DNA from 4 places in the Pseudarthrobacter sp. TE9888 genome. Region 3 is predicted to be linked to each of the others. Evidence: riboswitches for the same ligand, from Rfam matches in the RefSeq annotation. Region 3 holds a riboswitch; each other region holds the start of a gene.
What was found. A riboswitch is a leader RNA that binds a small molecule or an ion and turns the genes downstream of it on or off. The one in region 3 is predicted to bind thiamine pyrophosphate.
Positions count from the first base shown of each region.

Region 1: linked by a shared signal. The riboswitch ahead of ACZ9J7_RS05560 (ECF transporter S component) and the one ahead of thiD (bifunctional hydroxymethylpyrimidine kinase/phosphomethylpyrimidine kinase) in region 3 are both predicted to bind thiamine pyrophosphate.
Region 2: linked by a shared signal. The riboswitch ahead of thiC (phosphomethylpyrimidine synthase ThiC) and the one ahead of thiD (bifunctional hydroxymethylpyrimidine kinase/phosphomethylpyrimidine kinase) in region 3 are both predicted to bind thiamine pyrophosphate.
Region 4: linked by a shared signal. The riboswitch ahead of ACZ9J7_RS00540 (FAD-dependent oxidoreductase) and the one ahead of thiD (bifunctional hydroxymethylpyrimidine kinase/phosphomethylpyrimidine kinase) in region 3 are both predicted to bind thiamine pyrophosphate.

Region 1 covers NZ_JBWBRD010000002.1:1,056,602-1,063,940, forward strand. The annotation lists gene ACZ9J7_RS05545 (UDP-N-acetylglucosamine 1-carboxyvinyltransferase) at 1-312, opposite strand, end outside; gene ACZ9J7_RS05550 (energy-coupling factor transporter transmembrane component T family protein) at 431-1,231, opposite strand; gene ACZ9J7_RS05555 (ABC transporter ATP-binding protein) at 1,228-2,772, opposite strand; gene ACZ9J7_RS05560 (ECF transporter S component) at 2,772-3,395, opposite strand; TPP riboswitch at 3,463-3,603, opposite strand; gene ACZ9J7_RS05565 (DUF4235 domain-containing protein) at 3,764-4,027, shown strand; gene mnhG (monovalent cation/H(+) antiporter subunit G) at 4,044-4,448, opposite strand; gene ACZ9J7_RS05575 (MrpF/PhaF family protein) at 4,438-4,716, opposite strand; gene ACZ9J7_RS05580 (Na+/H+ antiporter subunit E) at 4,713-5,258, opposite strand; gene ACZ9J7_RS05585 (Na+/H+ antiporter subunit D) at 5,255-6,862, opposite strand; gene ACZ9J7_RS05590 (Na(+)/H(+) antiporter subunit C) at 6,859-7,339, opposite strand, start outside.
Region 2 covers NZ_JBWBRD010000002.1:3,980,969-3,988,307, reverse strand. The annotation lists gene ACZ9J7_RS19115 (glucose-6-phosphate dehydrogenase) at 1-224, opposite strand, end outside; gene ffh (signal recognition particle protein) at 309-1,892, shown strand; gene ACZ9J7_RS19105 (alpha/beta hydrolase) at 1,996-2,730, shown strand; gene thiC (phosphomethylpyrimidine synthase ThiC) at 2,727-4,553, opposite strand; TPP riboswitch at 4,549-4,656, opposite strand; gene ACZ9J7_RS19095 (amidohydrolase family protein) at 4,734-5,816, shown strand; gene ACZ9J7_RS19090 (VOC family protein) at 5,915-6,790, shown strand; gene ACZ9J7_RS19085 (hypothetical protein) at 6,932-7,339, shown strand, end outside.
Region 3 covers NZ_JBWBRD010000002.1:3,856,180-3,863,518, forward strand. The annotation lists gene rplU (50S ribosomal protein L21) at 1-253, opposite strand, end outside; gene thiD (bifunctional hydroxymethylpyrimidine kinase/phosphomethylpyrimidine kinase) at 516-2,036, opposite strand; TPP riboswitch at 2,044-2,141, opposite strand; gene ACZ9J7_RS18385 (Rne/Rng family ribonuclease) at 2,301-5,726, opposite strand; gene ACZ9J7_RS18390 (vitamin K epoxide reductase family protein) at 6,165-6,833, shown strand; gene ndk (nucleoside-diphosphate kinase) at 6,932-7,339, opposite strand, start outside.
Region 4 covers NZ_JBWBRD010000002.1:9,912-17,250, forward strand. The annotation lists gene moeB (molybdopterin-synthase adenylyltransferase MoeB) at 1-1,070, opposite strand, end outside; gene ACZ9J7_RS00515 (TetR/AcrR family transcriptional regulator) at 1,156-1,821, shown strand; gene ACZ9J7_RS00520 (DUF3107 domain-containing protein) at 1,884-2,108, shown strand; gene ACZ9J7_RS00525 (hypothetical protein) at 2,149-2,451, shown strand; gene ACZ9J7_RS00530 (thiazole synthase) at 2,525-3,340, opposite strand; gene thiS (sulfur carrier protein ThiS) at 3,345-3,581, opposite strand; partial or broken gene ACZ9J7_RS00540 (FAD-dependent oxidoreductase) at 3,578-4,877, opposite strand; TPP riboswitch at 4,870-4,988, opposite strand; gene thiE (thiamine phosphate synthase) at 5,016-5,756, shown strand; gene ACZ9J7_RS00550 (RNB domain-containing ribonuclease) at 5,796-7,274, shown strand.

The sequences.
Region 1 (7,339 bases), 2.8 Mb from region 3:
CAGGCTGGCGCACAGCAGGGCCACGCCGGCGTTCTTGCTGCTGTTGACGTCCACGGCGCCGGAGAGGGTGCGGCCACCCTCCACCCGCAGGTGCGTCATCTTCGGCTTGCCCACGTTCACGATGCTGCGGTCAAATATGTTTTCCAGCCGCTGGATCATTTTCAGGCTCAGGTTCTGCTTGCCCTGTTCCATCCGGGCCACGGCGCTTTGGCTGGTACCGAGTTCGGCGGCCAGCTGGCCCTGGGTCCACCCCTTCTCGCTCCGGGCGTCCCTCAGCATGGCGGCAACGTGTTCAGCGGTTTCCTGAGTCATACCACAAATATATCATAAATGAGTTATCACCCCCCTTGCTAGGGATTAGTGGGGGACGTCACCCCTGCCCTACCCATTCGGTGCGATAGGGAAGTATGCGTAGCGTTTTTGGCGGACGTTAGCTGCCCAGCCACACCATGTTCCACGTGCCTGCCGAGACAGCTGCTGCCAGGGCAAGCCCGGCCACCAGCACACCGCCGGCAACCACCCAGGAGTCCAGCGGGCTGAAGGTCGATTCCCTGGCCCACGTCCGCCGGCCGCCGCCGAATCCCCGCGCTTCCATGGTCACGGCGAGCCTGGACGCACGGCGGATGGCCTGCACCAGCAGACCGAAGCTCTGGCCCAGCGTCGCCTTCACCCGCTGGCCGAGGCTGCCGCGGGCGCCCACGCCCCGGGCACGGCGCGCCATCCCGATGGTCTGCCACTCCTCTGCCATGAGCCCCACCAGGCGCATCGCGGCGAGGGTGCCCAGGACGAACCGGTGTGGCAGGCGGGCCTTCTGCGCCAGTGCATCCGCGAGATCCGTGGGATCGGTGCAGCTCATCAGGAGCACTGCCGGCAGGGCGATCGCGAAGCCGCGCAGGAGGAAGCCTATGCCCAGCTGCAGGGAACCTTCGCTCATGCTCCAGATGCCGACGTCGAGCAGGATCCTTCCGCTGTCCGGCGCCAGGATGGCGGTACTCCAGCCTCCGATGGCCGCCGCGAGGATCAGCGGCCATCCGCGCTGCCACAGAAGGGACAGGGTGAGCCCGGCCAGGGGAAAGAGCATCAGTTCGAAGACCAGGGCCACTGAGGCGGACACCCAGTCGATGGACAATGCCAGGACCGCGGTGATGAGCAGGACCGCCGCGAACTTGCTGAGTGGATTGGCGCGGGCCAGGAGGGCGCGGTTGCCGCTCAGGGTGAGTTGCTGCCTCATGGTGCCACCGCTTCCGCGGCAGCCATCCGCAGTTCCGTCCCGCCCAGGGCCCCGGTGAACTCGGCGTCATGGGTCACGGAAACCACCGCCGTGCCGGCATCCAAAAGCTCGGACAGGAATGATGCGAGCTCGGCCCAGGTATTGGCGTCCTGCCCAAACGTGGGCTCGTCGAGGATCAGTACCTGGGGGCTGGCGGCAAGGACGGTGGCCACCGAGAGGCGCCGCTTCTCCCCGCCGGAGAGCGTATACGGGTTGGCGTCCACCAACTGGGTGAGCCGCAGCCGCTCCAGCAGTTCGTCCACCTTGTCCCCGCCGTGGCCCAGGTGCCGCGGGCCGAACTGCAGTTCGTCCAGCACCTTCCCGGTGACGAACTGGTGCTCCGGCTCCTGGAACACCGTGCCCACCCGCGAGATCAGCTGCTCGGCCTTCCACTTGTAGGGGTCGATGCCGGCGCCGCGGCTGAGGTCCAGCGTGGCGGACACCTTTCCGGCCACCGGCTCCAGCAGCCCGGCCAGGGTCAACGCGAAGGTGGACTTGCCGGCGCCGTTGGGACCGGTGATGGCCAGGGCCTGCCCGGCGCGGACCTGTGCAGCCACGTCCTCCTGGACCGGCACCGGCGGAATTTTCCGAAAGCCCTGCCGGCGGGCGCGTTCGCGGGATACGGCCAGCTGCTCTGCGGCCAGCAACAGGTTCCCCGTTCCCGCGGCCGGGACGGCGGCGCGGGGACGGGTCGCGGGCACATACCCGGGCACCCACACGCCGGCAGCGGCCAGCATGGTCCGCGCCTCACCGAGCACGCGGTCCGGGGGCCCGTCCAGGAGCACCGCAGGATCGCTGGCGGAGCCGGGCTGCAGGACAATGATCCGGTCCACCAGGTCCTTCCACACGGATACCCGGTGCTCCACCACCACCAGCGTGGCGCCGGTTTTGTCCAGGGAGCGGGCCACTGCGTCGCGGACCTCCAGCACGCCATCCGGGTCCAGGTTGGCGGTGGGCTCGTCCAGCAGGATCAGGCCGGGGCGCATCGCCAGGATGCCGGCGAGCGCCAGGCGCTGCTTTTGGCCGCCGGACAGGGCCGACGTCGGGTGGTCCAGCGGGAGGTGGGAGAGTCCGACGTCGGCAAGCGCCGCGTGCACGCGCGGCCAGATCGCGTCGCGGGGCACCGCGAGGTTTTCGGCGCCGAAGGCGACGTCGTCCCCCACCCGGGAAAGGACCACCTGCGTTTCGGGGTCCTGCTGCATCAGCCCGGCGCGGCCGCGCCGGGCACGGGGCGCTGCTCCGTCCACCAAGAGCGAACCGGACTCGTCGGCGTCGCCTGCCTCTCCGTCGTCGTTGATGTCTCCCAGGACGCCGGCCAGCGCATGCAGCAGCGTGGACTTCCCGGCGCCGGAGGGGCCGAGCAGGAGCACCCGCTCCCCGGGGGCGATGTCCAGGTCAAGGCCGTGGACGGCGGGTTTGGGCCGGCCGGCATGCCGCCAGCCCCAGCCACGGGCGGTGACGGCGGCGGGGCGGACCGCGCCGGAGTCCTGGGAGGGTGCCATCAGGAGAAGACGGGCTCCGTTGCGGCCTTGCGGGATGCGAAGGAGCTCAGCACGCCGGTGCGTGCCAGGCCGCGGGTGGCCAGCCAGGCCAGGGCGCCGGCAAGGATGGCGCCGGAAACGGTGGTGAGGACGATGTAGGCCAGCTTGTCGGCGCCGGAGTAGGCGATGTTCCAGCCCCACGGTGCGAACGAATCATTCAGGCCGCAGAAGAATCCGGCCGCGGCGCCGGCCAGCAGCGATACGGGCAGGTTGAACTTCCGGTACACGAAGATTGCGAAGATGATTTCCGCGCCCAGCCCCTGGATGAAACCGGAGAAGAGGACCGAGGCGCCGTACTGGGAACCCATCAGCAGCTCGCCGGTGGCTGCGACGGTCTCGCAGAACAGGGCGGCCCCGGGCTTGCGGATGATGAGCATCCCCAGCACGCCGGGAATCATCCAGCCGCCGGCGAGCAGGCCGGTCAGGGGCGGGTAGGCGGCGTTCATGGGGGCGGACAGGGCGGCGGCACCCTGGTCCCAGGCCCAGAAAATGACGCCGCCCGCGATGGCCACCAGCGCGGCGACGACGATGTCCACGACGCGCCAGGACTTGCTGGTGGTCTTCTTGATTGCTGCAGTACTCATGTGATCCTCCTGGGAAACAGGAGGGGAAAGTGGACCCGGCCGGCGGCCTGTGGCCGTGGAACCGCGACACTTTGAGAACTCGACTCCCTTGCGCCGGTACTAACCGGATCAGGTTCGAGGGTCTGCGGCTGTCCGCACTCTCAGCGCCCACCTGCGGTGCCCGGCTAATGCCAGGTTGCCCGACGGCGGCGCTCCCCTGTCGTTTTTAGTGTTGCTTTTCGTGTGGGTAACGCTTGTTGTTGTGCCCTGTTGGGCGTGGTCAAGTTTACACCTGGCAGGGCTGGATTGCGGGCTGCGGGCGCCAATCCCCCGGATATGACCGGCTAGGCTGGGGGCAGTCCGTTTTCCGCCCGCAAGGAGTACCTGGAATGAACCTTCTCATCAAACTGCTCGGGACAGCCGTGAGCCTCGGCGCAGGCCTCGCCGGCACCAAGCTGGTCAATGCCATCTGGGAAAAGACCACCGGACAGAAGCCGCCCACCGGCAAGCACGAGGACGTACCCACCAGCCTGCGTTCCGCGCTGACCTTTGCGCTGATCTCGGCGTCGGTCAGTGCCATCATCCAGGTCCTGGCCAACCGCGGAACCCAGCGCGCCATCACCCGCTTCGCGAAGACCCAGGACATCGTCTAGCGTCCTGCCCTTGGCGTTACCGGCCGTCGTCGGAGCTGTCCTTCCGGGCAGTCTCGGCGGCGGCTTTTTGCACCACGGCTTCGAGTTCATCGGCGGTGAGCAGTTCCCGGTGCAGGTGCTTGGTGCGGTAGCCGGCACGGCCCACCATGTGGGCGGACACAGGCACCGTGAGCAACTGGAAGATCCACGCCACCACCAGGACCGGCCACACCCACCACGTCCGCATCTGCAGCACGATGGCCGCCAGCAGCAGGAAGAGGCCCAGGACCTGGGGCTTCGTGGCGGCGTGCATGCGGCTCAGGAGGTCCGGGAACCGCAGCAGGCCTATCGAGGCACCCAGGGACATGAGGGCGCCCACCACCATGAACACAGCGGAGACGAGGTCGATCCAGGCGTCCGGGCCGGAGAAGTCAGGATTCATTGGGTTTGACCCTCCTGTCGGCCACGAACCTGGCCACGGTCACGGACCCAATGAACCCGATGATGGAGATGGCCACCACCAGCATCAGGTTGTTCAGGTGCCGGTTCACTGCCATATCGATGCACAGCGCCCCGGCCAGGATGGCGAGCAGCACATCCGCAGCCAGCACCCGGTCCAGCAGCGACGGGCCACGGGCGATCCGGATAATGGCACCGGCGGCCGCCAGCGAAAAAATGACGGCTGTGACAGCCAGGACAACGTGCATCATGCGCTGGCCTCCATACGGACCTCTTCGAGTTCATCCGCGGTGCCCATGATGCGGATCAGGCCCGCTTCAATGGAACGGACCTCGTTCCGGAGGCCCTCCACGTCCTTCTCGGAGGTGATGTTGAGTGCGTGCAGGTACAGGGTGGACGTGGAACGGTCCACCTCAACCACCAGGGAGCCCGGGATCAGGGAAATCACGTGTCCCGTGGCAGTGACGATCAGGTCCTGGTGGCTGCGCAGCTTGACCGCGACCACGGCATTGGTCACCTTGGGGCCGCGGACCGCTGCCAGGTACAGGACCTGGGCGCTGGCCACCACCACCTTGCCCACGAAGGCCAGGGCAAAAGGCACGGCGTAGAGGATATTGAACCGGCCACTGAGTTCCACTGGCGGGAGGTAGAAGAGCCGGGCCACGCCCACGGCCAGCAGGGCCCCGAAGAGGAGGTTGCCGGGGCTGAAATCCTGCCACAGGGCGCCCCACACAACCACCAGCCAGACCAGGAGCGGCAGTTCCTGGCGCAGCGAAATGCGTTTGCGGCTCATCGTCCTCCTCCCGCGGCGGTGGCGCCGGGAACGGCGGTAGCCTCGCCCAGCACCGCCTGGATGTACGGCGTCCGGTCAAGCATGTCCCGGGCTGCCCGGTCGGAAAGAGCGAACAATGGTCCGGCGAAGACGGTCAGGGCGACACCGAGCACCACGAGGCCGGCCGTGGAACCCACCATGGTCCGCGGCAGGAGGGTCACGGTGTTGTTCACCTTGGCTCCCGGACCGGAAACCCTCGCGGCAGGAGGGGCAAGGAGCACAGGGTCCGGGTGCTCGGCGTCCTCCGGCTTCCGCCAGAACGCGCGGTTCCACACCCTGGCGATGGCCAGCAGCGTCAGGAGGCTGGTCACCACGCCGCCGATCACCAGCGCGTAGGCCAGCGGAGTGCCCAGCTCCACGCCGGCCTGCAGCAGGCCCACCTTGCCCAGGAACCCGGAGAACGGCGGGATGCCGGCCAGGTTCATGCCGGGGATGAAGAACAGCAGCGCCAGCATGGGTGAGAGCTTGGCGAGTCCGCCCAGCCGGTCCACGGACGAGCTGCCGCCGCGCCGTTCGATGAGGCCGGTGACCATGAAGAGGCTGGTCTGGATGGTGATGTGGTGGGCCACGTAGAAGACTGCCGCCGCCAGTCCCACGGCCGAGGACATGGCCAGCCCGAACACCATGTAGCCGATGTGGCTGACCAGGGTGAACGAGAGGAGGCGCTTGATGTCGCTTTGGGCGAGGGCGCCCAGGATGCCCACCAGCATGGTCAGCAATGCCACCACCATCAACGGCGTGTTCAACGTATCGCCGGGGAAGAGCAGTGTTTCGGTGCGGACCATCGCGTAGACACCCACCTTGGTCAGCAGGCCTGCGAACACGGCAGTGACCGGCGCCGGGGCGGTGGGGTAGGAGTCGGGGAGCCAGAAGGACAGGGGAAAGACGGCGGCCTTGATGCCGAAGGCCACCAGGAGCATCACGTGCAGCAGGGTTTTGGTGCCTTGGTCCAGTTCACCCAGCTTGACGGCCAGGTCTGCCATGTTCACGGTTCCGGTGGCCCCGTAGACCATGGCGATGGCAATCAGGAACAGCACCGAGGACACGACGGACACCACCACGTAGGTGACGCCGGCCCGGATCCGGGGCCCCGTGCCGCCCAGGGTCATCAGCACGTAGCTTGCAGTCAGCAGGATCTCGAAGCCGACATAGAGGTTGAAGAGGTCCCCGGACAGGAACGCGTTGGACACCCCGGCCACCAGGATCAGGTAGGTGGGGTGGAAGATCGATACCGGCGCGTCGTGGTCGCCGTCGGCCATGCCCTGGCCTGTGGCGTACACCAGCACTGCAAGGCTGACGGCGGAGGACACCACCAGCATCAGGGACGTGAACTGGTCCACCACCATGACGATGCCAAACGGAGGGATCCAGCCGCCGATGGTCACCGCGGCGGTGCCGCCGTTCCATGCCGACGCCAGCAGGAGGCATTCGAGTGCCAGCGTCAGTGACAGCAGGCCGATGCTCACCGCGCGCTGGGCCCGGGAGTGCCGGATCAGCAGGAAGGTCAGGGCGGCGCCCAGGATGGGAAGTACGACGGCGAGCGGGGCAAAGCTTGCGATGCTCACTTTCCGCCTCCTTCCGGGCTGTGGTCAACGTTGAGGGAACCGGGCTTTTCCTCCGCGGCAGCATGTTCGGCGGGCATTTCCCGGCCGCCGGCCACAAGCGTGGCCACCCGGTCCGCGTCCTGGTCCGCCTCGCCGCCGGAAGCACCGCGGTCCGTGACATCCCGGCCGTCGGAACCGAGCATGGTGAGCGGGAACTCCGATGTTTCCGCGGGGACTTCGGCGTCATCCTCAGCATCGAAGCTGGGGGTCTCGGCCACCCGGAGGTCCTCGGCGTCGTCCTGGATGTCGTCCTGGCGGGCCAGCACCCAGGTGCGGTAGATGATGCCCAGCATGAAGGCGGTGACCGCGAAGGAAATCACGATCGATGTCAGGATCAGGGCCTGCGGCAGCGGATCGTTGTATTCCTGGGCGGGCGTGTCCTTGCTGAAGAGCGGCGCCAGTCCCGCGTATCCCCCGGTGGCCAGGATCAGCAGGTTG
Region 2 (7,339 bases), 120 kb from region 3:
TTCCCTGCATTACCTGCCGCACCGGCAGCAGCGGCGAAGGATGCCTCCACCCGCTCCTGCCACTGTTCCGGTGTCCACGAATCCGAGCCGGCACCCACCAGGGCCAGGCCTTCCGCACGGCCGGCCGCAACAAGGCGGGCCAGGCCAGGGAGGAGGAGCCTGCCGGTGAGGTCGCCCGAGGCGCCGAGGATGAGCAAGGTCTTCACAGTCGTTTGGCTCGTCATTTGGCCAGCATGCCATCTACCGTGCCTGACTTGATACCCTAGATAGTCGAGTCCCGATCATCTCCTGAAAGAAGTTCACGGCGCGTGTTCAATTCACTGTCTGACCGGTTGACAGCAACCTTCAAGAATCTCCGCGGCAAGGGCCGCCTGACGGAGGCCGATGTCGATGCCACCGTCCGGGAGATCCGCCGTGCCCTCCTGGACGCTGACGTCGCCGTTCCGGTGGTCCGCGAGTTCACCGGGCGCGTCCGCGAACGCGCACTGGGAGCTGAAGTCTCCGGCGCGCTGAACCCCAGCCAGCAGATCGTTAAGATCGTCAATGAGGAACTCGTGGAGATCCTCGGCGGTGAAACCCGGCGCATCCGGCTGGCAAAGAACGGCCCCACCGTCATCATGCTTGCGGGCCTCCAGGGCGCGGGCAAGACCACCCTGGCCGGCAAGCTGTCCAAGTGGCTGAAGGCCCAGGGCCACAGCCCCATGCTGGTGGCCTGCGACCTCCAGCGCCCCAACGCCGTCACCCAGCTCCAGGTGGTGGGCCAGCGCGCCAACGTGCCGGTCTTCGCCCCGCACCCGGGAGCCACCTCCACGGAGCTGGACCAGCCCGCCGGTGACCCGGTCGCCGTCGCCCGCGCCGGTGTGGAGGAAGCACGCCAGAAGCTGCACGACGTCGTGATCGTCGACACCGCCGGCCGCCTTGGCGTGGACGCCGGCATGATGGAGCAGGCCCGCCAGATCCGCCGCGCCATCGTCCCCAACGAAGTGCTGTTCGTGATCGACTCGATGATCGGCCAGGACGCCGTCAACACGGCGCTCGCGTTCGATGAAGGCGTGAACTTCACCGGCATCGTGCTGTCCAAGCTCGACGGCGATGCCCGCGGTGGTGCCGCACTGTCCGTTGCGTCGGTCACCGGCAAGCCGGTCATGTTCGCCTCCACCGGCGAAGGCCTGGACGACTTCGAGCTCTTCCACCCGGACCGGATGGCCTCGCGCATCCTGGACATGGGCGACATCCTCACGCTCATCGAGCAGGCCGAAAAGGCCTGGGACAAGGACGAAGCTGCCCGGATGGCGAAGAAATTCGCCGACCAGGAAGACTTCACCCTCGAAGACTTCCTGGCCCAGATGCAGCAGATCCGCAACATGGGCTCCATGAAGAAGATGCTCATGATGATGCCGGGCGCGCAGAACATCCGGCAGCAGCTGGAACAGTTCGACGAGCGGGAAATCGACCGCGTAGAAGCGATCGTCCGGTCCATGACCCCGCACGAGCGCCTGGCGCCCAAGATCATCAACGGCTCGCGCCGGGCACGTATTGCCCGTGGCTCCGGTGTCCACGTGTCCGAGGTCAACGGCCTGCTGGAGCGCTTCGCCCAGGCCCAGAAGATGATGAAGAAGATGGCCCAGGGCGGCATGCCGGGGATGCCCGGAATGCCCGGCATGCCCGGAGCCGGGGGCGGCGCGCGGAAGAACGCAAAGAACGCACCGAAGAAGAAGGCAAAATCCGGCAACCCCGCCAAGGCGGCACAGGAGCGCAAGGAGGCGGAAGCCCGCCGTGCCAACGCCGCCAAGGCGCTCCCCACCGGTGCTGCGTTCGGCCAGCAGGGCGGCGACTTCGACCCGTCCTCGCTGAACCTTCCCAAGGGCTTCGACAAGTTCCTGGGCAAATAGGAGTTCCCCGGCATCAGGAAGCGCCAGGTGCCGTCTTGACCGCTCAAGACGACACCTGGCGCTTTTTCGTTGGGATGTCGGCGGCGTGGAATAGGGTTGGGACATGTTCAAGCAGAGGGTAGTTTTCGTGCACGGCGCCGGAAGTTTCGGTGCCGCCGCGTGGCCCCGCCAGCACGGCATGGCACTGTCCTATGACGCCCTGTTCCTCCGCCGGCACGGCTACGATGCCGTCGCGGAGCCGGTGGAATCTTCGTTCGCGGAAGACACCGCGATCATCCTGCGGTCCCTGGGGGACGACGGCCGTGGCGCCGCCGGCGGACACGTGGTGGCACACGCCCAGGGTGCCATCGCGGCCATGATGGCCGCCGTTGAACGCCCCGACCTGGTCTTTTCCCTGACCCTGGTGGAGCCCGCCTGCCTGTCCCTGACCGCGGAACTGCCGGCCACGGCCGCCCACATCGGCCTGATGCAGCCACTGTTCGACGTCCGCCACCAACTCAGCGATGACGACTTCCAGCGCGAGTTCGTGCGCAGGATCTACGCCACCGACCTCCAGCAGCCTGCCACCGCCGAGGAGAGACGGTCCGCGCGGCGGCTGCGGCTGCAGGAGCCTTCGTGGGAAGCGCCGCTGCACATTGTTCCGGGCGTCCCCACCCTGGTGCTCACCGGAGGGTGGGAGCCGCTTTATGAGGAAATTGCCGGGTACCTCCGGGAGACCGGTGCCCTGCACCGCGTTGCCGCGGGAGGGCACCGGCCCCAGGACTCCCTGGATGGGGACCGGGCCATCCGCCAGTTCATCAGTGGGGTCAGCAGGAGCCAGCCCGCCCGGGCGTCCTAGCCTTCGGCGGGGACCCGCAGCTCCGGCAGGTACACCTTGCCGCCGGCTGCCAGGAACTCCTCGCTCTTCTCCCGCATGCCGGAGGCCATGTCCGCCAGCGCAGCCTGCGCCTCCGCGGACCCGTATTCGTCCCGGATGTCCTGGCTGATCCGCATGGAGCAGAACTTCGGACCACACATGGAACAAAAGTGCGCCGTCTTGGCCGGTTCGGCCGGCAGCGTCTCATCGTGGAACGACTCCGCGGTCACGGGGTCCAAAGACAGCGCGAACTGGTCCCGCCAGCGGAACTCGAACCTTGCCTTGGACAGGGCATCATCGCGCTCATGCGCCCCGGGGTGGCCCTTGGCCAGGTCTGCGGCGTGCGCTGCGATCTTGTAGGTGATCACCCCCGTTTTCACGTCGTCCTTGTTGGGCAGGCCCAGGTGTTCCTTCGGCGTGACGTAGCAAAGCATGGCAGTGCCGTACCGGGCGATCTCGGTGGCGCCAATGGCCGAGGTGATGTGGTCATACCCCGGCGCCACATCCGTCACCAGGGGCCCCAGGGTATAGAAGGGCGCACCCTTGCAGAGTTCCTGCTGCCGCTCCACGTTCTCGCGGACCAGGTGGAAGGGAACGTGGCCGGGCCCTTCCACCATCACCTGCACGTCGTATTCCCACGCCCGCTGCGTCAGTTCGGCGAGGGTGTCCAGCTCGGCGAACTGGGCGGCGTCGTTGGCGTCCGCCGTGGAGCCGGGGCGGAGGCCGTCGCCCAGCGAGAAGGCGACGTCGTATTTGGCGAAGATTTCGCAGAGCTCATAGAAGTGCGTGTACAGGAAGTTCTCCTGGTGGTGGGCCAGGCACCAGCCGGCCATGATGGAGCCGCCGCGCGAGACGATGCCGGTCACCCGGTTGGCCGTCAGCGGGATATACCGCAGCAGCACGCCGGCGTGGATGGTCATGTAGTCCACGCCCTGCTCGCACTGTTCGATCACGGTGTCGCGGAAGATCTCCCAGGTCAGGGCGTTGGCCTCGCCGTTGACCTTCTCCAGCGCCTGGTAGATGGGGACGGTTCCAATGGGCACGGGGGAGTTGCGGAGGATCCACTCGCGCGTGGTGTGGATGTCGTCGCCGGTGGAGAGGTCCATGACGGTGTCGGCACCCCACTGGGTGGCCCACTGCAGCTTGTCCACTTCCTCGGCGATTGAACTCGTCACGGCCGAGTTGCCGATGTTCGCGTTGATCTTCACCAGGAAGGCCTTGCCGATGATCATGGGCTCGGATTCCGGATGGTTGATGTTGTTGGGAATGATGGCGCGGCCGGCAGCCACTTCGCTGCGCACCAACTCCACATCGCAGTTTTCGCGCAGCGCCACGAACCGCATTTCCTGCGTGACGATTCCCTGCCGGGCATAGTGCATCTGCGTCACCGTCCGGCCGTCGACGGCGCGGCGGGGCACCGGCTGCGCACCCTTCCACTCCGCGGAGGCGGCGCCGCGGCGCACGGCCGAGCGGCCGTCGTCGAGCAGGTTGCGCTCCCGGCCGCCGTAAGGCTCGGTGTCAGCCCGTGCCGCGATCCACTCGGAGCGGAAGGGCTGCAGGCCGCGGACGGGGTCGCTGCCGGGTCCGGCGGTCCTGTAGGTCCGAAAGGGTGCGTTCGGCTGGCCGTTGGGGGACGGCTCAAGGGCAATTTCGGTCACCGGTACACGGATACCGCACGCCTCATCCGCAACGTACGCGAGCGAATGCGACTTCAGCGACTGGGTTACCGGCGGCACGGAAACGCCGCCGGGCTCCCCGTCGGACGGTTGGAGGGCAGGGTTCAACTGGGTGTTTTGCGTACTCAAGGGAATACTCACTTCCTTCGCCGGCATTACCCGGACAGGTTCAACGGTCGCAGGCTGCGTCAGCCCGATCTCAGCCCCTGCAAGGGCACCCGTGTGGTCAGGAACGAAGCTATCACAGGCACCTGGAGCGCCCTTGTCATAATTCCGGTGCTAGCCTGACCGGGCATCGAAAGGAGCCCCATGGCAGACATCATCCACTTCCGAGGCCCCGTCCTCACTGCACCGGACAGGGTGCGGCACGGGCTCTGGTCCGTGGACGGCAGGCTTACGTTCAGCAGGCCGGCGGCTGCTCCGGACCGGATTTTGGACGGCTGGGTGCTCCCGGGCTTCGTGGACGCCCACTGCCACATTGGGCTGGGTGCCGCTGGTCCGGTCGAACCCGCGGCCGCCAGGGACCAGGCACGCGCGGACCTCAACGCCGGAACCTTGCTGGTCCGGGATGCGGGCTCGCCGGCAGATACCCGCTGGATGCAGGGCGGCAGGGACTTCCCGGTGTTGATCCGGGCGGGGCGCCATATCGCCCGGACGCGCCGCTACCTGCGGGGGTTCGCCGAGGAAGTGGAGCCCGGGGGCCTCGTGGAGGCCGTCCGCAAGCAGGCGCGCGACGGCGACGGCTGGGTCAAGCTCGTGGGGGACTGGATTGACCGCGGCGCAGGCGACTTGTCGCCGTCGTTTCCTGCCGACGTCGTACGCGATGCCGTCCGGGCCGCACACGACGAAGGGGCCCGGGTGACAGCGCACTGCTTCGCCGAAGACACCCTGGACCAGGTGCTGGACGCAGGCATTGACTGCGTCGAGCACGCTACCGGACTGCTGCCCCGCCACGTGCCCCGGTTCGCGGAGCAAGGTGTACCGATCGTGCCCACGCTCATCAATATCGCCACCTTCCCCGACATTGCTGCGCAGGCGGAGCCCAAGTTCCCGCGGTATGCCGCCCACATGCGCGCCCTCTGGGAACGCAGGATGGAGCGGGTAGCGGAAGCCCATGCCGCAGGGGTCCGCATTTTTGCCGGTACGGATGCGGGCAGCGTTATCCGGCACGGCAGGATCACGGACGAAATCCTTGCCCTGCATGGTGCAGGCCTGCCTATGGAGGCGGCCCTGGACGCCGCCTGCTGGGCAGCCCGTGCGTGGCTGGGAGCGGACGGGCTGGAGGAGGGCGCCCGCGCCGACGTCGTCGTGTGCCGGGAAGACCCGCGGGCGGCGCCGGAGACCATTACGGCCCTGGAGCACGTGGTGTTGGGCGGGCGGATCATTCGCTGACAAACGGCTCACCGGGACTTGGAATAAATTGAAGCTTCAAGTAATTTTAATGTGTGACAGGCCGCCAACGGGACGGCCGCCAATGCAAGGAGCCTTCAATGACCGCATCAGCCAGCAGCCAGGATCTTCTTCCTGCCGACCTCGCCATGGGCACCGTGATGCTCAAGGTGGGCGACATGAAGGTCATGACCGACTACTACCAGCGCGCACTGGGCCTTGAGGTGGTAGCCGAGCAGGATGGCGGGCTCTACCTTGGCCGCATCGGCAGGCCGCTGGTCCACCTCGCGCCGGCTCCCGGACTGCACCTTCCCGGCAGGGGAGAGGCAGGCCTGTTCCACACCGCGCTGCTCTTCGAGGACCAGGCTTCCCTCGCCGCCACCGTCGCCACGGCAGCCCAGTACGAGCCGCGGGCCTTCACCGGCAGTGCCGACCATCTGGTCAGCGAAGCCTTCTACTTCACCGACCCCGAGGGCAACGGCATCGAACTGTACTGGGACCGTCCCCGCAGCAACTGGTCCTGGAACGGGACCGACGTGGTCATGGACAGCCTGGCGCTCCCGCCGCAGCGCTACCTCGAGCAGTACCTTACCGAGGAGTCCCTGGAGGGGCAGCGGCAAACGGCCGCCGGCGTGGGCCACGTCCACCTCCAGGTTGGCGATGTGCAGACCGCCCGGGACTTCTACGTGGGGACCCTCGGGTTCGAAAAGACCGCGGGCTGGCACGGGCAGGCACTGTTCGTTTCCGCGGGCCGCTACCACCACCACATGGCCATGAACGTCTGGAACAGCCGCGGCGCAGGTCCGCGCAAGGACACCCTTGGGCTGGGTGAGGTGCTGATCGAGGTTCCGTCGGGGGACGACGTCGGCGCCCTGACTGACCGCCTTAAGGTTGCCGGGGTGCCGGCTCACCACACGGGCTCGGAGCTTCGGTTCGAAGATCCGTGGCGCAACCGGATCCGCGTCGCCGTCCGCTGACCGCTGGGCCTCCCGCGCCACTTCGCGGGAGGCCGGTCCGGCGTGCAAGGGCGCCCCTGCAGCTACTAGGCTGATTCCGTACGGCCGGGCGGCAGGAAGTGTCCGGCGGGCAGCTCCGTCAACGGAAGAAGGACACCAGCCATGGGCTTCACCGAGATCTTTGTCGCCACCCATGACGCCGCGCTGAAACATGCCGGCCTCCTTGATGAAGGCCGCAGCGCCTCCGCGGCGGACACTGCTGCGGTGCGGATCGAGGGAATCACCGATTTTGAACTGGAACAGCTCGGCGATCTTGCCGGGACGGCCGTCCATGCCGGCGGAGCCGACTACGAGCTGACCATGGTGGACGTCGCAAGCGACTCCCTCCTCGCCGTCCCGCCGGCCATGGTCCGCGCCCTGGCGGACCTCCTCACCTACGAAACCGAAGGCGAGGGAAACGTCCTCGACGATGTTGCCGAGCAGTGGGCCGGCCAGGAGGACATGCCGTTCGCTGCCGCCCAGGCGCGGACCTACGTGCAGCAGCTCGCGGCGCTTGCCGCCGGAATCAAC
Region 3 (7,339 bases):
TCTTGTAGCCGGTCTTGTTCTTGAACTTCTGGATGACAATCTTAGGACCACGCAGGTCCTGGAGGATTTCAGCCGTAACAGTTACCTTGGCCAGGTCAGCGGCGGCGGAGGTGACCTTGTCACCATCAACCAGGAGCAGTGCGGGCAGCTCGATGGTGCTGCCGGCTCCACCGGCGACGCGGTTCAGGGTAACGAAGTCTCCAACGGAAACCTTCTCTTGGCGGCCGCCTGCGCGGACAATCGCGTACACCACTTGGGAACTCACTTCTCTCGACGTTTATTACAAAATTTGCGTGCGGAACCGACTCAAAAAAGTCAGGGTTCCCGCTGTGCCTCAACGCCGTGGGGTCATAACCCAAGTGTTGGCGTAAGCACCGAAGATCTAGAATACGCTAAATCCATCTACGGCCGCAAATGAGGCTGGTTCCGGCGGCCCGGGTGTGGTAGTAACCACACTCCGGCAGGCAGCACCGCAACCATGAACTCCATCATAGCGGCGGTGCTGCCCGCAGGAGTCAGGAATGGAGCCTCGGCGCGTCGAAGAATTCCACTTCCAGGCGGCAGGACTGCTTGAACGCGGTCACCATGGCCTCCCGCTCGGCGTCCGAGGCCTTCCGGCCAGCTGCGTCCACGATGGCGATGGCGCGGCGCGTTGCTTCGGCAAATCCTTCGTCGGCATACGTCCGCAGCCAGGCCGAGTAGGCGTGCCCCTCCGGCTCCAAGGAGGCAACAAACTGGCCGTGCAGCTTTTCGCCCACCTCGGCGTAGAGCCAGAAGCAGGGAAGGACGGCGGCGGCCAGGACGGCGTAGCTGCCCGACGCCGACGCTGCGGTGAGGTGATCCACGTAGGCTTTGGTGACGGGGCCGAGGCCGCCCTGGGCGGCCCGGGTGCTGAGCCAGGAACGGTGCAGTTCCGACTCCACCTCCAGGCACTGCTGCGAGGACCCGGCCCAGAACAGCTGTTCCGCTTCGGAGGGAGCCAGGGCGCTGGCGCGGGCCAACACCCGGGAGTATCCGTTCAGGTACAGGGCATCCTGGGCCAGGTAGTAGGCGAAGTCCTTCTCGGGAAGGTCCCCGGCGGCCAGGCCGTGAATGAAGTCCAGGGCGTAGATGTCCGCGAGGTCCTTTTGGGCCTCCGCCCACAGCCGGGCAGCGAAGCCGCCTTCCGCGGGGGCCGGCCGCACATGGTGGAAGTGGTGCACCGGCCCGTTTCCCTGGCCCACCTCGAGCTGCTCCGAGTTTTCAAGGGCGCCGGCCAGCCATGGCTTGACCGTCCGGAGGGATGCCTCCCAGTCGCCCAGGCGCGCCTGGACGGTGGCCATCGCGGAGGACAGGGAACAGCCGGTGCCGTGGCTGTTGCGGGTGTTGATGCGGTTTCCCGGAACCTCCACCACTTCCTGTGCGAGGAGGCCAGCCGTATTGACCAGCGCATCCGGGCAGTCCGCACCCGCCAGGTGGCCGCCCTTGACCAGGATGGTGGCGCCGGTGGCGTCCGCCAGGTGCCGCCCCTGCTCCAGCGCGGCCGCCCAGCTGTCGGCAGGGTCCGCACCCACCAGCATGGCAAGCTCCGGCAGGTTGGGAGTGATGAGGTTGGCCAGCGGCAGCAGCTCCCGGAGCGCGGCCTCGGCGGACTCCTCCAGCAGCCTGTCGCCGCTGGTGGCCACCATGACCGGGTCCAGGACCACGACGGCGGGACGGACCTTCTCCAGCCAGTGCCGGACGGTGCGGATCACGGCCTCGTCGCCCAGCATGCCGATCTTGACGGCGTCGATCGAGATGTCATCGCTGACCGCGTCCAGCTGCTGGGCGAGGAAGGCCGCGGGAGGAACGTGGACGGATTGCACGCCGCGGGTGTTCTGTGCCGTCAGGGCGGTAATGGCAGCCATGCCGTATCCGCCGTGCGCGGCAATGCTTTTCAGGTCGGCCTGGATGCCTGCGCCCCCGGACGGGTCGGAGCCGGCGATGGACAGGACCCGCGGGACGTCCCGGCCGGTGGGCAGCCCGGTGCGGACGGAGGAGGCAGCTGGCAGGGGCATGGAAAGGGTCGAAGACAAGAGACATCCCTTCGCCGGTACTAGCCGGACAGGTTCAACGGGTCTGGATCTCAGCCGGCCTGCTGCGCGGCACCCCGTGTCGGTTCCTACCCTAGCCCGTGCGCCGCAGCCGGGGAAAAGGGTGACAACGGCCGCCGCAGAATAGACCGCCCCGCAACAGCAGGAATCCCCGCCCCGCACGGTCCACCCGGAAATCCCGGTGGACCGATGCGCAGGACGGGGATTCCTGGCTGGACGCTCCTGTGGCTAGAGTTCCGAGGCAGGCACCCCGACGCCGAGGATGATGGGTTCCTCGGCCGCCTTGCGCGGTTCCGGCTGGTCCTTCGCCGGTTCGGGGGCCTTGGCTGCGTGCGAGTGCCCACCGGCATCAGCCTGGACGTTTTCATGGTGCTGGACAGCGGTCTCGTTGGCGGAACCCTGGGCACGGCTGGCGGCCCGGTGGCGCCGGGGCCGGCGTTGCCGGGACTGCTCCAGCGTGTGGTCCGAATAGTCCTTTTCAGGCGACGCCTCAGGAGCGGCACCGGCGCGGCCTTCTGCCGTCCCGCCGTCGGCCTGCCCTTCCGGCGCGACCTCTCCTGCTGCCTGCACGGCCTCTGCCTGCCTGGCAGGGGCGTTCTCCACGGGGGAAGCCGGCTGGCCCAGGTGGGCGAATGCTTCCGCAAGCCGGTCCAGCGTCAGGGCAGGCTTCGGATGCTGTTCCCCGGCGTGCTCCACGAACGGAAGAGGGACTTCCTCGCCGCCGAACGTGAGGACGGCTGCGGGACGTGCCGGGGCATCGGCGTCGTGCGTCTCCTCAACGGGTACCGGCGCCGGCTCCGCGGACGGCACCTGCCGGGCTGCCGCTACCTCGTCGTCGTGCAGGTGGGCTGCATGGGCGGCAGCGGCGATGTTCGCGAGGGCAAGCCTGGTGGCCTCCGCCTTGGCGTGCCGCTCGGCGTCGGACGGGTCCGGCTGGACGGTGTGGACATGCACGGCAGGTGCCGGGGCAGCCTCGGGCTGCTGGCCGCCGCGTCCGCGCCGCCGCTTGCGTTCGGTCCGGACACCGGGCTGGCCGTTGTCGTTCCGCTGCGCTTCCGGGCGCGTTTCCGCCCGGGCTTCAGGCCGGTTGTCGGTGCGCTGGACGTGGTGCTCGGCCGCCACGATGTTGGCCCGGCGGTGCTCCACGGGATCGTCATGGGTCACGACGCCCCGGCCTGCGCAGGCTTCGCACTGCTCGCCGAACACTTCGAGCAGGCCGGTGCCCATGCGCTTGCGGGTCATCTGGACCAGGCCGAGTGAGGTCACTTCGGCAACCTGGTGCTTGGTCCGGTCCCGGCCCAGGCACTCCACCAGTCGGCGCAGGACCAGGTCGCGGTTGGATTCGAGCACCATGTCGATGAAGTCGATCACGATGATGCCGCCGATGTCGCGAAGCCGGAGCTGGCGCACCACTTCCTCGGCCGCTTCGAGGTTGTTCTTGGTGACGGTTTCCTCGAGGTTGCCGCCGCTGCCGGTGAACTTGCCCGTGTTGACGTCCACCACGGTCATGGCCTCGGTGCGGTCGATCACCAGGGAGCCGCCGGAGGGCAGGAAGACCTTCCGTTCGAGGGCCTTGTGGATCTGCTCGTCGATACGCCAGGCCGAGAAGATGTCCTGGTCCTTGGTCCACTTCTCAAGCCGGCCCACGAGGTCCGGCGCCACGTAGGTGACGTAGGCCTCGATGGTGTCCCAGGCTTCCTCACCGGAAACGATGAGCTTGGAGAAGTCTTCGTTGAAGACGTCGCGGACCACCTTGATGGTGAGGTCGGGTTCGCCGTAGAGGAGCTCGGGGGCCAGGATCTTGGTGGACGTGGACTGGCTTTCGATGCCTTCCCACTGGGCGCGTAGCCGGTTGATGTCGTGCGTGAGCTCTTCCTCGGAAGCGCCCTCGGCAGCGGTGCGGACAATGACGCCGGCGTGTTCGGGCAGCCGGTCCTTGAGGATCCGCTTGAGCCGGTTGCGTTCGACGTCGGGCAGCTTGCGGGAGATGCCCGTCATGGAACCGCCGGGGACGTACACCAGGTAGCGGCCGGGCAGGGAGATCTGGCTGGTGAGGCGGGCACCCTTGTGGCCCACGGGGTCCTTGGTGACCTGCACCAGCACGGTGTCGCCGGACTTCAGTGCGTTTTCGATGCGGCGCTGCTTGCCCTCGAGGTTGACTGCTTCCCAGTTGACCTCGCCCGCGTACAGGACGGCGTTGCGGCCGCGTCCAATGTCCACGAACGCCGCTTCCATGGACGGCAGCACGTTCTGGACCTTGCCGAGGTACACGTTGCCGATCAGCGAATCCTGCTGGGTCTTGGACACGAAGTGCTCGGCCAGGACGCCGTCTTCGAGGACGCCGATCTGGATTCTGTCATCGCGCTGGCGCACGATCATCTGGCGGTCCACGGACTCGCGGCGCGCCAGGAACTCGGCCTCGGTGATGACAGTCCGGCGCCGGCCCGTGTCGCGGGATTCGCGGCGGCGCTGCTTCTTGGCCTCCAGGCGGGTGGAGCCCTTGACGCTGGTCACGCGGTTGCTCACGGGCGCTTCAGTGACAGCACGCGGCGCGCGGACCCGGGTGACCGTGTTGGGCGGATCATCGTCCCCGCCGCCCGTGAGCTCAAGGTCCTGGTCCCCGCGGCGGCGGCGACGGCGGCGGCGCGACGTCACGCCGTCTTCCACCTGGCCGGCTGCGTCTTCGTCAGACTCGTCCTCAGCATCGGAACTGCTGTCCTCGTTATCCTCCTCCGCCGTACCACCGATACGGCTGCGGCCCCTGCGGCCACGGCTGCGGCGACGGCGGCGGCCGGAGGAATCCTCGGCGTCTTCGGATTCTTCTTCCTCGGGCTCCGCGGCTGCGGGCGCCGCGGGCCGGACTACAGTGCTGAGGTCCGGCGCCTGGAAGAGTACTGACGTGGGGGAAGCGGGTTCCAGGAAGAGGGAACCGAAGGGGCTGGCGGCAGCGGCGGCCTCGCCGTCTTCCACTGCCGGCGCTTCCGTGGGCTGCTCCTGTGCGGGGGCGCCTGCCACCGCAGGACCTGCTTCCTGCCCGGCGGATCCGTTCGCCTGCTCCACGTTCTGTTCCGCGACTTGGTCAGCGGCTTCCGGCAGCACGGCTTCCGGGGCTGCGGCAGCTTCAGGGGCTGCGGCTGCAGGTGTTTCGTCAGCCGTTGCCGCGGAGTCACCTGTGGGGGCGGCGACCGGGGAGGCAGCCTTGCGGGTGGCTACCCGACGGCGGCGGACGGGCTTGGTTTCGGGATCTGCCGTTGCATCCTGGGCAGGAACGGCAGGGCTTTCGGCGGCAGGGTCCTGAATGGCGGCCGGTGCGTCAACGGCCGCCACTTCGGCAGCAGGCTCCACGTCAGCGGCGAAGGCAGGCAGCGGTTCGGCGGTGTCGGCCTTCTTCCGGGCCCGGGTTCGCCGGGCGGGGGCCTTCTGCGCGGTGCCGGCTTCTTCGGCAGCGGTTGCTTCCACGGCGGTTGCTTCGACCGCGGCTTCTTGACCGGCCGGGTCTCCACCGGGGGCCGAAGCGGCGTCCGGTCCGCTGGTCATGGCATCCGCGGGAGCTTCCCCGGTTTTTGTTGCCGCTTTGCGGCGGGTCCGCGGAGCCCTCTTGGGCGCAGCAGCCGCTGCTTCGTCGTTAACGGCCAGTTCCTGATCATTGTCCATATGTGGCAACACTCCTGCCCCTGACGTACCGCCACATCCGGCACCCATTGGGGCACATATTGTCAACACCCGCAGGCATTGACAGAAGTCAAGTGGATACTCCCAGGTTCGCACCGTCATTGGGGTGCGGCAGCCCGTGGGAGCCGGCGGATGTTCTGAAAACCCGTTGTTCTGCGTGCTACAACCAGGTGCCGCCCAATGGAGTCGCGGGTTTGCCGGAAGAATCCGAAGCCTGCCCTGCTCATCATTGGCGGTCTTGGGAACAAACCACCGGACCGGAGTCCGAATGTGGATCGGCTTCCAGCCACGTCCATTCTCTCACACCCGCGCCGGATCGCCGCGGAAGCGGGCGTTGCTGTTCCTTTGCCTGTGTGGTGGCTCCAGCCGTCGGCGTTACAATCAGGCACAGGAGCACCGGACGAAAAGGACGCAACACCCATGCCCAGCATCTCCCCCGTCAGCGCCCACGAGCAGGAACGGGCCGCCGAGCCGCAAACCAGCGCCGCCGGAAGCCTTCCGCGGATGGCCCGGAACCGGCCCTTCGGCTGGCTGCTGGTCATCACCGGCATCGTCGGCTGGCTTGCCTCCGGAACCCTGGTCCTGGAAAAACTCGAAGTACTCAAGGACCCCAACCACACCACTGTGTGCGATGTGAATCCCTGGATCTCCTGCGGCCAGGTCATGCAGACCTGGCAGAGTTCCCTGTTCGGCTTCCCCAACATGTTCATCGGAATCGTGGCCTTCGCCATTACCATCACGGTGGGCATGGCCCTGCTGTCGGGTGCGGCCTTTGCCCGCTGGTACTGGCTCGGGCTGCAGGCCGGAGTCACGCTCGGCTTCGCGTTCGTCGTATGGCTGTGGTCCCAGGCCCTGTACTCCATCCACATCCTGTGCCCGTTCTGCATGATCGTCTGGGCTGCCATGATCCCGCTCTTCGTGTGGACCACCATCCGGAACATCACGGCCGGCGTCCTCCCCATGCCGGCGGGTGCGGCCCGCGTCCTGGGCGATTCCGGCTGGATCATCACGGCGCTGCTGTACGTGGCCGTCATCGCCACCATCTTCTTCGCGTTCATCCAGGTGTTCGCAGGGACCTCCGGGTTCTAGCAGGCTGCTCCCCCGGCAACCCCGCCGTCACCTGCTCCACCTGACAGCTAAGGCCAATGTTCAAAAGAACATTGGCCTTAGCTGTCATTTCACCTGGCTTACTGGAACCAGATCTTGATCTCCCGGTCCGCCGACTCAGTCGAGTCGGAGCCGTGCACCAGGTTCTGCTGCACCTTCAGGCCCCAGTCCCGGCCGAAGTCGCCGCGGATGGTGCCGGGAGCCGCCGTGGTGGGGTCCGTGGTGCCCGCCAGGGAGCGGAAGCCTTCGATGACGCGGTGGCCTTCGAAAATAGCCGCCACTACGGGGCCGCTGAGCATGAATTCCACCAGGGGCTCGTAGAACGGCTTGCCCACGTGCTCCTCGTAGTGCTGCTCGAGGAGCTCACGGGTGGCGTCAACCTTCTTCAGCTCGGCAAGGCTGTAGCCCTTGGCTTCGATACGGGCCAGGATGGCCCCGGTCAGGTTACGGGCGACGCCGTCGGGCTTGATCAGGACGAGGGTGCGCTC
Region 4 (7,339 bases), 3.8 Mb from region 3:
CAGTGGAACACGATGTCCCGGTCCTGCGGAAGTTCCTCCCAGGCCTCGCCGGCCAGGATGCGTCCCTGCGGAATCAGTTTGGCTCCGTCGATCCGGACGATGTCGTACTCCCCCGATTCCCTGACGTCCACCAGTTCGAAGTCCTTGAGCCCGGCCTTGCGCGAGGCCAGCATGGTGGCGAGTTGGGTGGCGGTGACCGTGTGTTCGGTGTCCGACGCGGCGGCCGGGGCGATACCGCAGAAGGCCTCGTAGTCGGTGAGTTCGGTAATGGGGTCGGCGGCCGGATCCTTCGCCACCCGGATCTCGCGCCAACTGCCGCCCAGCGCGTCAAACAGGGCCACGCGGCCCAGCAAGGAGCGCCCGACGCCGGTGATCAGCTTCACCGCTTCGGTCACCATGAGCGATCCCACGGCGGCGCACAACATGCCGAAGACCCCGCCCTCGCCACAGGACGGGACGGAACCGGCAGGCGGGGCCTCGGGGTAGAGGTCCCGGTAGGTGGGTCCGTGCTTCTCCCAGAACACGCTGACCTGGCCGTCAAAACGGAAGATGGAGCCCCACACATAGGGCTTGCCGAGAATGGCGGCGGCGTCGTTGACCAGGTACCGGGTGGCGAAGTTGTCGGCCCCGTCGAGAATGAGGTCGTAGCCACTGAACAGTTCCAGGGCGTTGGACGAGTCCAAGCGCACGTTGTGCAGCCGGACGTCCACCAGCGGGTTCAGTTCGGCAATGGCGTCGCGCGCCGATTCGATCTTGGGCCGGCCCACATCGCTGACGCCGTGGATCACCTGGCGCTGCAGGTTGCTCAAGTCCACAACGTCGTCGTCGATGATGCCGATGGTTCCCACCCCGGCCGCGGCGAGGTAGAGCAGCGCGGGTGCCCCCAGTCCGCCGGCGCCGATCACCAGCACCTTGGCGTTCTTGAGCCGCCGCTGCCCGAGGGCGCCGATCTCGGGAATGATCAGGTGCCGGGAGTATCGTTCGACCTCGGCGGGAGTCAGGTCGGCGGCCGGTTCCACCAGCGGATCCAGGGAGGGTGACGCAACATTTGCGGTGAAAGACGAAGCCATACTTCAATGTATGCCCCGGGATACCGCCGGGTCATATTACCCCGCAGTAAAGTGAAGGGTAACTGCAATGGAAAGAAGGACAACTGTGGTCCCTGAAGCCCGGGCCGACCGCCCGACCGCCGCCGAACCGCAAGCTCCCTCCCGCCCCGCAGGCCAGCGGTCCGCCCGGCTGCCCCGGGATGAGCGCCGCGCACAACTCCTCGCTGCGGCCCAGGAGGTGTTCGTAGCCAACGGCTACCACGGCGCTGCGATGGACGAGATCGCAGAAACCGCCCATGTGAGCAAACCGGTGCTGTACCAGCACTTTCCGTCCAAGCGCGACCTCTACCTCGCGCTGCTGGAAAGCCATCTGGCATCGCTCACCGAACTGATGCTGGGCGCCCTGAACTCCACCACGGACAACGATGAACGCGTCCAGGCCGTCATGCGGGCCTACTTCCACTTCATCGCCAATGACGACCAGGCCCACCGCCTGGTGTTCGAATCCGACCTGATCAACGACACCGATGTCAGCTCCAGGCTGGAGACTTTCAACCGGACCTTCGCCGACGCCATCGCCCGCGTCATTGCCGAGGACACGAAACTCCCCCACCTGGAGGCCGAACTGCTGGGCCGCGGGCTGGCCGGAATGGCGCAGGTCAGCGCCCGGTATTGGCTGGAAACGGATGGCAACCTGGACCTCGATGTGGCCAGTGACCTCATCTACCGTTTAGCTTGGCGCGGAATCTCTCGCTTCCCCAAAGAGTCCTAGACTACAAATAAGACAACACCTCGTAGAGAAACACGAGTACTTTCACAGGCTGGGAGGCCCCCTTGGAGATTAAGATCGGCGTTCAGAACGTTGGCCGCGAAATCGTGCTGGAATCAACCCAGGATGCGGAGACTGTGGCCAAGGTTGTTGGCGAAGCCATTAACGAGGGCAGCGAACTTCGCCTGAAGGATGACAAGGGACGCCTGATCATTGTTCCGGGCAACGCGCTTGCCTACGTGGAAATCGGTGCCGAAGAGGTCCGGCGCGTAGGTTTCGGCCAGTTCTAGTCCCGGCCTGCTGCAGGCCTGCCGTTCTTCAAGGAGATCCATGCTTTCGCTGACCATCGTGGTGCTGGCAACCGTCGCGGCAGGCTTCGTTGTCTGGGCCAATGACAAACGGCACTCCAAATACGGCGCGGCGTTGCCGGCCGGCGTTGCCGTGGGCGTTGCGGCGTTGGCCTGGATCATCCTGATGACCGCGGGCTTCGGCTACCTGCCGGGAACCACCTGGCTTCCCTGGGTCCTGCCGATGGTCCTGGGCGTCGCCGCGGCCATCGCCGCCGTCGTCTACCTGGGCCGCACCCGTGCCCGGCGCGATACGGAACGCCTGACTGTCATTCTGCGGCGCTGACCGCCTGCAGGGCAGGACATACGTGTGTGGCCATCACCCTGCCGGGTGGTGGCCACACACGTATGTCCCGGTGTCAGAGGAACTCCGCCCGGCCTTCCATCGCGGACGAGGCCAGGGCATGTTCCCGTCGCGGGATGCGCCCGGCTGCCCGGGCCATCCTGCCGGCGAGTACTGCATGCTTGAACGCCTCGCCCATGAGTGCGGGGTTCTGCGCCCGCGTCACGGCCGTGGCGAGCAGGACGGCGTCGCAGCCCAGCTCCATGGCCAGGGCCGCGTCCGATGCCGTGCCGATGCCGGCGTCCAGCACCACCGGCACCGAGGCACGGGACACGATGAGCTCGATGTTGTGCGGGTTCAGGATTCCCAGGCCGGTGCCGATCGGGGCTCCGAGCGGCATGACGGCGGTGGCGCCCAGGTTCTCCAGCCGCAGGGCAAGTACGGGGTCGTCGTTGGTGTAGGCGAAGACCTTGAACCCCCGGTTGACCAGCTGCTCCGTGGCCTCCACCAGTTCCACCGCATCGGGCAGCAGGGTCTGCTCATCGGCAATGACTTCCAGCTTCACCCAGTCGGTCTCCAGGGCCTCCCGGGCAAGCTCCGCCGTGAGGACGGCATCCCTGGCCGTGAAGCAGCCTGCAGTGTTGGGCAGCACGCGGATCCCGTGGTCCACCAACAGCTGGAACAACGAGCCGGTTTCCGCGGTGGAGTACCGGCGCATGGCCACGGTGGTCAGGGCGGTGCCGGAGGCCAGGAGTGCAGCGCCCAGGCCGTCCAGGCTGGGTGCCCCGCCGGTGCCCATGATCAGCCGGGATCCGAGGGCGACGCCGTCAATCACCAGGGCGTCGGCGGCGCCGGGATTCCCGGCCGGGTTGATGGTGCTGGTTTCGGTCATGGTGTCAGCCTCCCTGTACTGCCGTGACAAGTTCAATGTCGTCGCCCTCGGCGAGCGCCGTGGCGAACCATTGGCTCCGCGGCACCACCTGGGCATTATGGGCGACGGCGACCCCCAGCTTCCCGCCGTCCGTCGCCTGGCCGTTGGGTGCCAGCGGGCGTCCGGTGACCTGGCTGACGAGCGTGGTGATGGAGGTGCCGTCCGCCACCGTGTGGGTGTTTCCGTTCAGGGTGATGTTCACGCTGTCTCCTTGATGTGGTGGTTTGTGCCGGCGGCGGCCGGACGCGAGAAGCGCTCCGGGCTGAAAGGCGCCCAGCGCGGGTCGGCGTGCCCGTCCAGCAACCCGGCGCAGATGGCCGCGGCCGCGGGAGTGAGCAGCACCCCGTGCCGGAAGAACCCGGTGGCGATGATGAGTCCCGTGACGTGCCCGGCCTGATTGCCGGCGGATCCGTCGGCCGCCGGCACACGGCCCAGCAGCGGTGCATTGTCGGGGGTTCCGGGCCGGGCCCGGGCGGTGCACTCCAGCAGTTCCAGTTCGGCGACGGCGGGAACCAGCGCCTGGGCATCGCGCAGCAGCTGGTAGACGCCTCCGGCGCTCACGGAATCCGACAGGGCGTCCTCGCGCTGGGTGGCTCCGATGACCACGGTTCCGTCCTGCCGGGGAACGATGTAGACGGGAACGCCGTGCACCAGCCCCCGCACGGTGGACGTCACGAGGGGCTGGAGGTGAGGCGGAACGGCGAGGCGGAGGATGTCGCCGTGTACCGGGCGCAGGGGCAGGTCGAGGCCGTCGGGCAGGCCGCCAAGGTCCCCTGCCTGCAGGCCGTTGGCCACAATGGTCTCCGTTGCCAGGACGGTGCCGCCGCCGGCCAGGGAGGTGCCGACGACGCTTCCGCCCTCCCACAGCAGTCCGCCAGCCCGGTCCGGCACGGCATACCCGTCCACCGCCCCTGCCGCGGCCAGGCCAGGCTTCCCGCGGACGGCGCCGGCGAGGGCCCGCCGCAGGGCAGCCACCAGGCGGCGCGGATCTACCTGGTGGTCCGCGGGAGTGTCCAGGGCGCAGGCGATGGCGGGGCTGAGGAGCGGCTCGCGTTGGCGGGCTTCCCTCACCGTCAGGGGTTCCACGGCAAGTCCGTTGGCCTGCTGTACGGCGCGAAGGTCCATCAGCGCGCGGCGGTCCGCGGCGTCGGCACCCACGGCGAGTGTCGGCGTCGTCAGATATCCGGAATCCGCGCCGGTGGCTCCTGCGCATGCCTGCGGCGAAACCGGGCCAGCGGGAAGACGCGTCAAGCATCAGTTCCAGGAGGTCCTCCTCCTGGTAGTGCAGTTCGCTGACGGGGGCCAGCATCCCGGCGGCGGCCCAGCTGGCGCCGCTTCCGGGTGCGTCATCGATCAGGGCCACGGAGCGGCCGGAGCACTGCGCCTCCCAGGCGATGCCATGGCCCACCACCCCGCCGCCGATGACGGCGACGTCTGCGTGGACCGTGGAACGGGGAGCACCGGGCGGCCCGGCGCGATGGTCAACGGGGGTGCTCATATGGTTCCTTCCCTACGCCGGCATTAACCGGATCAGGTCAAGCGGTCGGCTCTGACGCCCTCTCAGCCCGGCGCTTTGTGACAGCTGCCGCGGGCTCCCGCAGTACCAGCCCAGTTTAGAGGAACTAGGCTTGCAGGCATGAATGTGTCCGCTTCCTCCCTGCCCCCAGGCCCCCACGCTCCAGCAATCCCGGCCGGCACGGCCGAAGTTGCCAACGCGGGCCACAACGATGCCCTGAAGGCAGCCCGCCTGTACCTGTGCACCGATGCGCGCGCTGCGCGCGGCGACTTTGCGGAGTTCGTGGACGCCGCGTTTGCCGGGGGCGTGGACATCATCCAGCTGCGCGACAAGACCATCGAGGCCGCCGAGGAACTGGACCTCCTGGCGGCCTTGAAGGAGACGGCGGTGCGGCACGGGAAACTCTGGGCCGTCAATGACCGCGCCGATATCGCCGTGCTGTCCGGGGCACCGGTGTTCCACATCGGCCAAAAGGACCTTCCGCTGGCTGCGGCGCGCACCCTGGTCAACGGCAACGCCGCCATCGGCCTCTCCAGCCACACCACGGGCCAGGTCGACGCGGCCCTCGCGGCAACCGGCGGCCCGTCCGGTCTGGACTATTTCTGCGTGGGGCCGGTGTGGGCCACACCCACCAAACCCGGCAGGGCCGCCGTCGGGCCTGAACTGGTGCAGTACGCCGCCGGCGCCTCCGGGCAGGCCGGGGATCCCGTCCCGTGGTTTGCCATCGGCGGCATCGACCACGGAAACGTCCGCGAGGTGGTGGAGGCCGGTGCCCGCCGCATCGTGGTGGTGCGCGCCATCACAGAGGCCCCCGACCCCGCAGCAGCCGCAGCCTCGCTCCTCGGCGCGCTGGACGGCTGAGCCTGCATAATCCCGGGACTTGGGGCTACGCTGAATTTTGTGTCACATCATCGGTTGGCCCCCAACGTCCATGACCACAGGAACGCCCTGGAAGAGGCGTTGGGCCTGCTGCGGACCGAGCTTGAGCTGCCGGGCCCGTACCCTGCCGACGCTGTGGAAGACGCCCGGGCCGCCGTCGCGGCGTTGAAGCTGCCTTCCTACGACCTGACCGCCGTCGAATTCGTCACCATCGATCCGGCATCCTCCACGGACCTGGACCAGGCAGTCTTCATCGAACCCGACGGCAACGGCTACCGCGTCCTGTACGCCATCGCCGACGTCCCCGCATTCGTTGCACCGGGTGGTCCGCTGGACGCCGAAACCCGGCGCCGCGGCCAGACGTTCTACGCCCCGGACGGGCGGATCCCGCTGCATCCGGAGGTGATCAGCGAGGGGGCCGGGAGCCTGCTCCCCGGCCAGGAGTGTTCGGCTTTCGTCTGGGACTTCACGCTCGACGGCGACGCGACGGTGCTGAGCGTGGGTGTCCGGCGGGCGCGGATCCGCAGCCGCGACAAGCTCAGCTACAAGGGCGCCCAGGCCGACCTCGACGCCGGGACCGCCCCTCCCGTCCTTCGGCTGCTCCGCGAGGTGGGACTGAAGCGGGTGGCACTGGAACGGGCGCGCGAAGGCGCCAGCCTGAACATGCCCGAGCAGGAAATCGTCCAGCTGCCGGACGGCGGCTACCGGATCGACGCCGTTCCGCAGCTTCCTGTCGAGGACTGGAACGCCCAGATTTCGTTGATGACCGGAATGGCCGCCGCGCAGCTCATGCTGGAGGGCAAAGTGGGCATCCTGCGCACCATGCCCGCCCCTGACGAACGGTCGCTGCGGCACTTCCGGCTGCAGACCGAGGTGCTCGGCAGGCCTTGGGACGGGCAGGTCAGCTACGGCGAATACCTGCGGTCGCTCGATCCCACCGACCCGCGCCAGTTGGCCATCATGCATTCGGCCGGGATGCTGTTCCGCGGCGCGTCCTACACCGCCTTCGATGGCACCGTCCCCGAGGACGGCATCCAGTCCGCCATCGGCGCCGCCTATGCCCACACCACAGCGCCGCTGCGCCGCCTGGTGGACCGGTTCGTGCTGGTCATCTGCGAGGCCCTGAGCAACGGCGGCGATGTTCCCGGCTGGGCACGCGAAGCCCTGCCCCTGCTTCCGGGCATCATGGCGGGATCGGACCAGCTGGCATCAAGGATGGAGCGCCTGGCCCTGGACACCGTGGAAGCGGCACTGCTGCTGAACCACATCGGGCAGGAGTTCGATGCGATCGTCATTTCCGGGTCCAAGCCGCAGAACGGGAACGGCAACGGGAATGGCAAGAACGGCAATGGAAACGGCAGTTCGGGAATTATCCAGGTTGCCGAACCGGCCGTGACCGCACGGTGCGCCGGCGAGCTGGAGTCCGGCACCAAGGTCCGGGTGCGGCTCGTTTCCTCCGATATCACCACCCGGCAGATCCACTTCGAGCTCGTTTCCTGAGCGGCAGGCGGCTCCCAAGGCGGGCCGAAACCGTGTTTTTGTGCCCTTACGGCTAGACTGGAGGG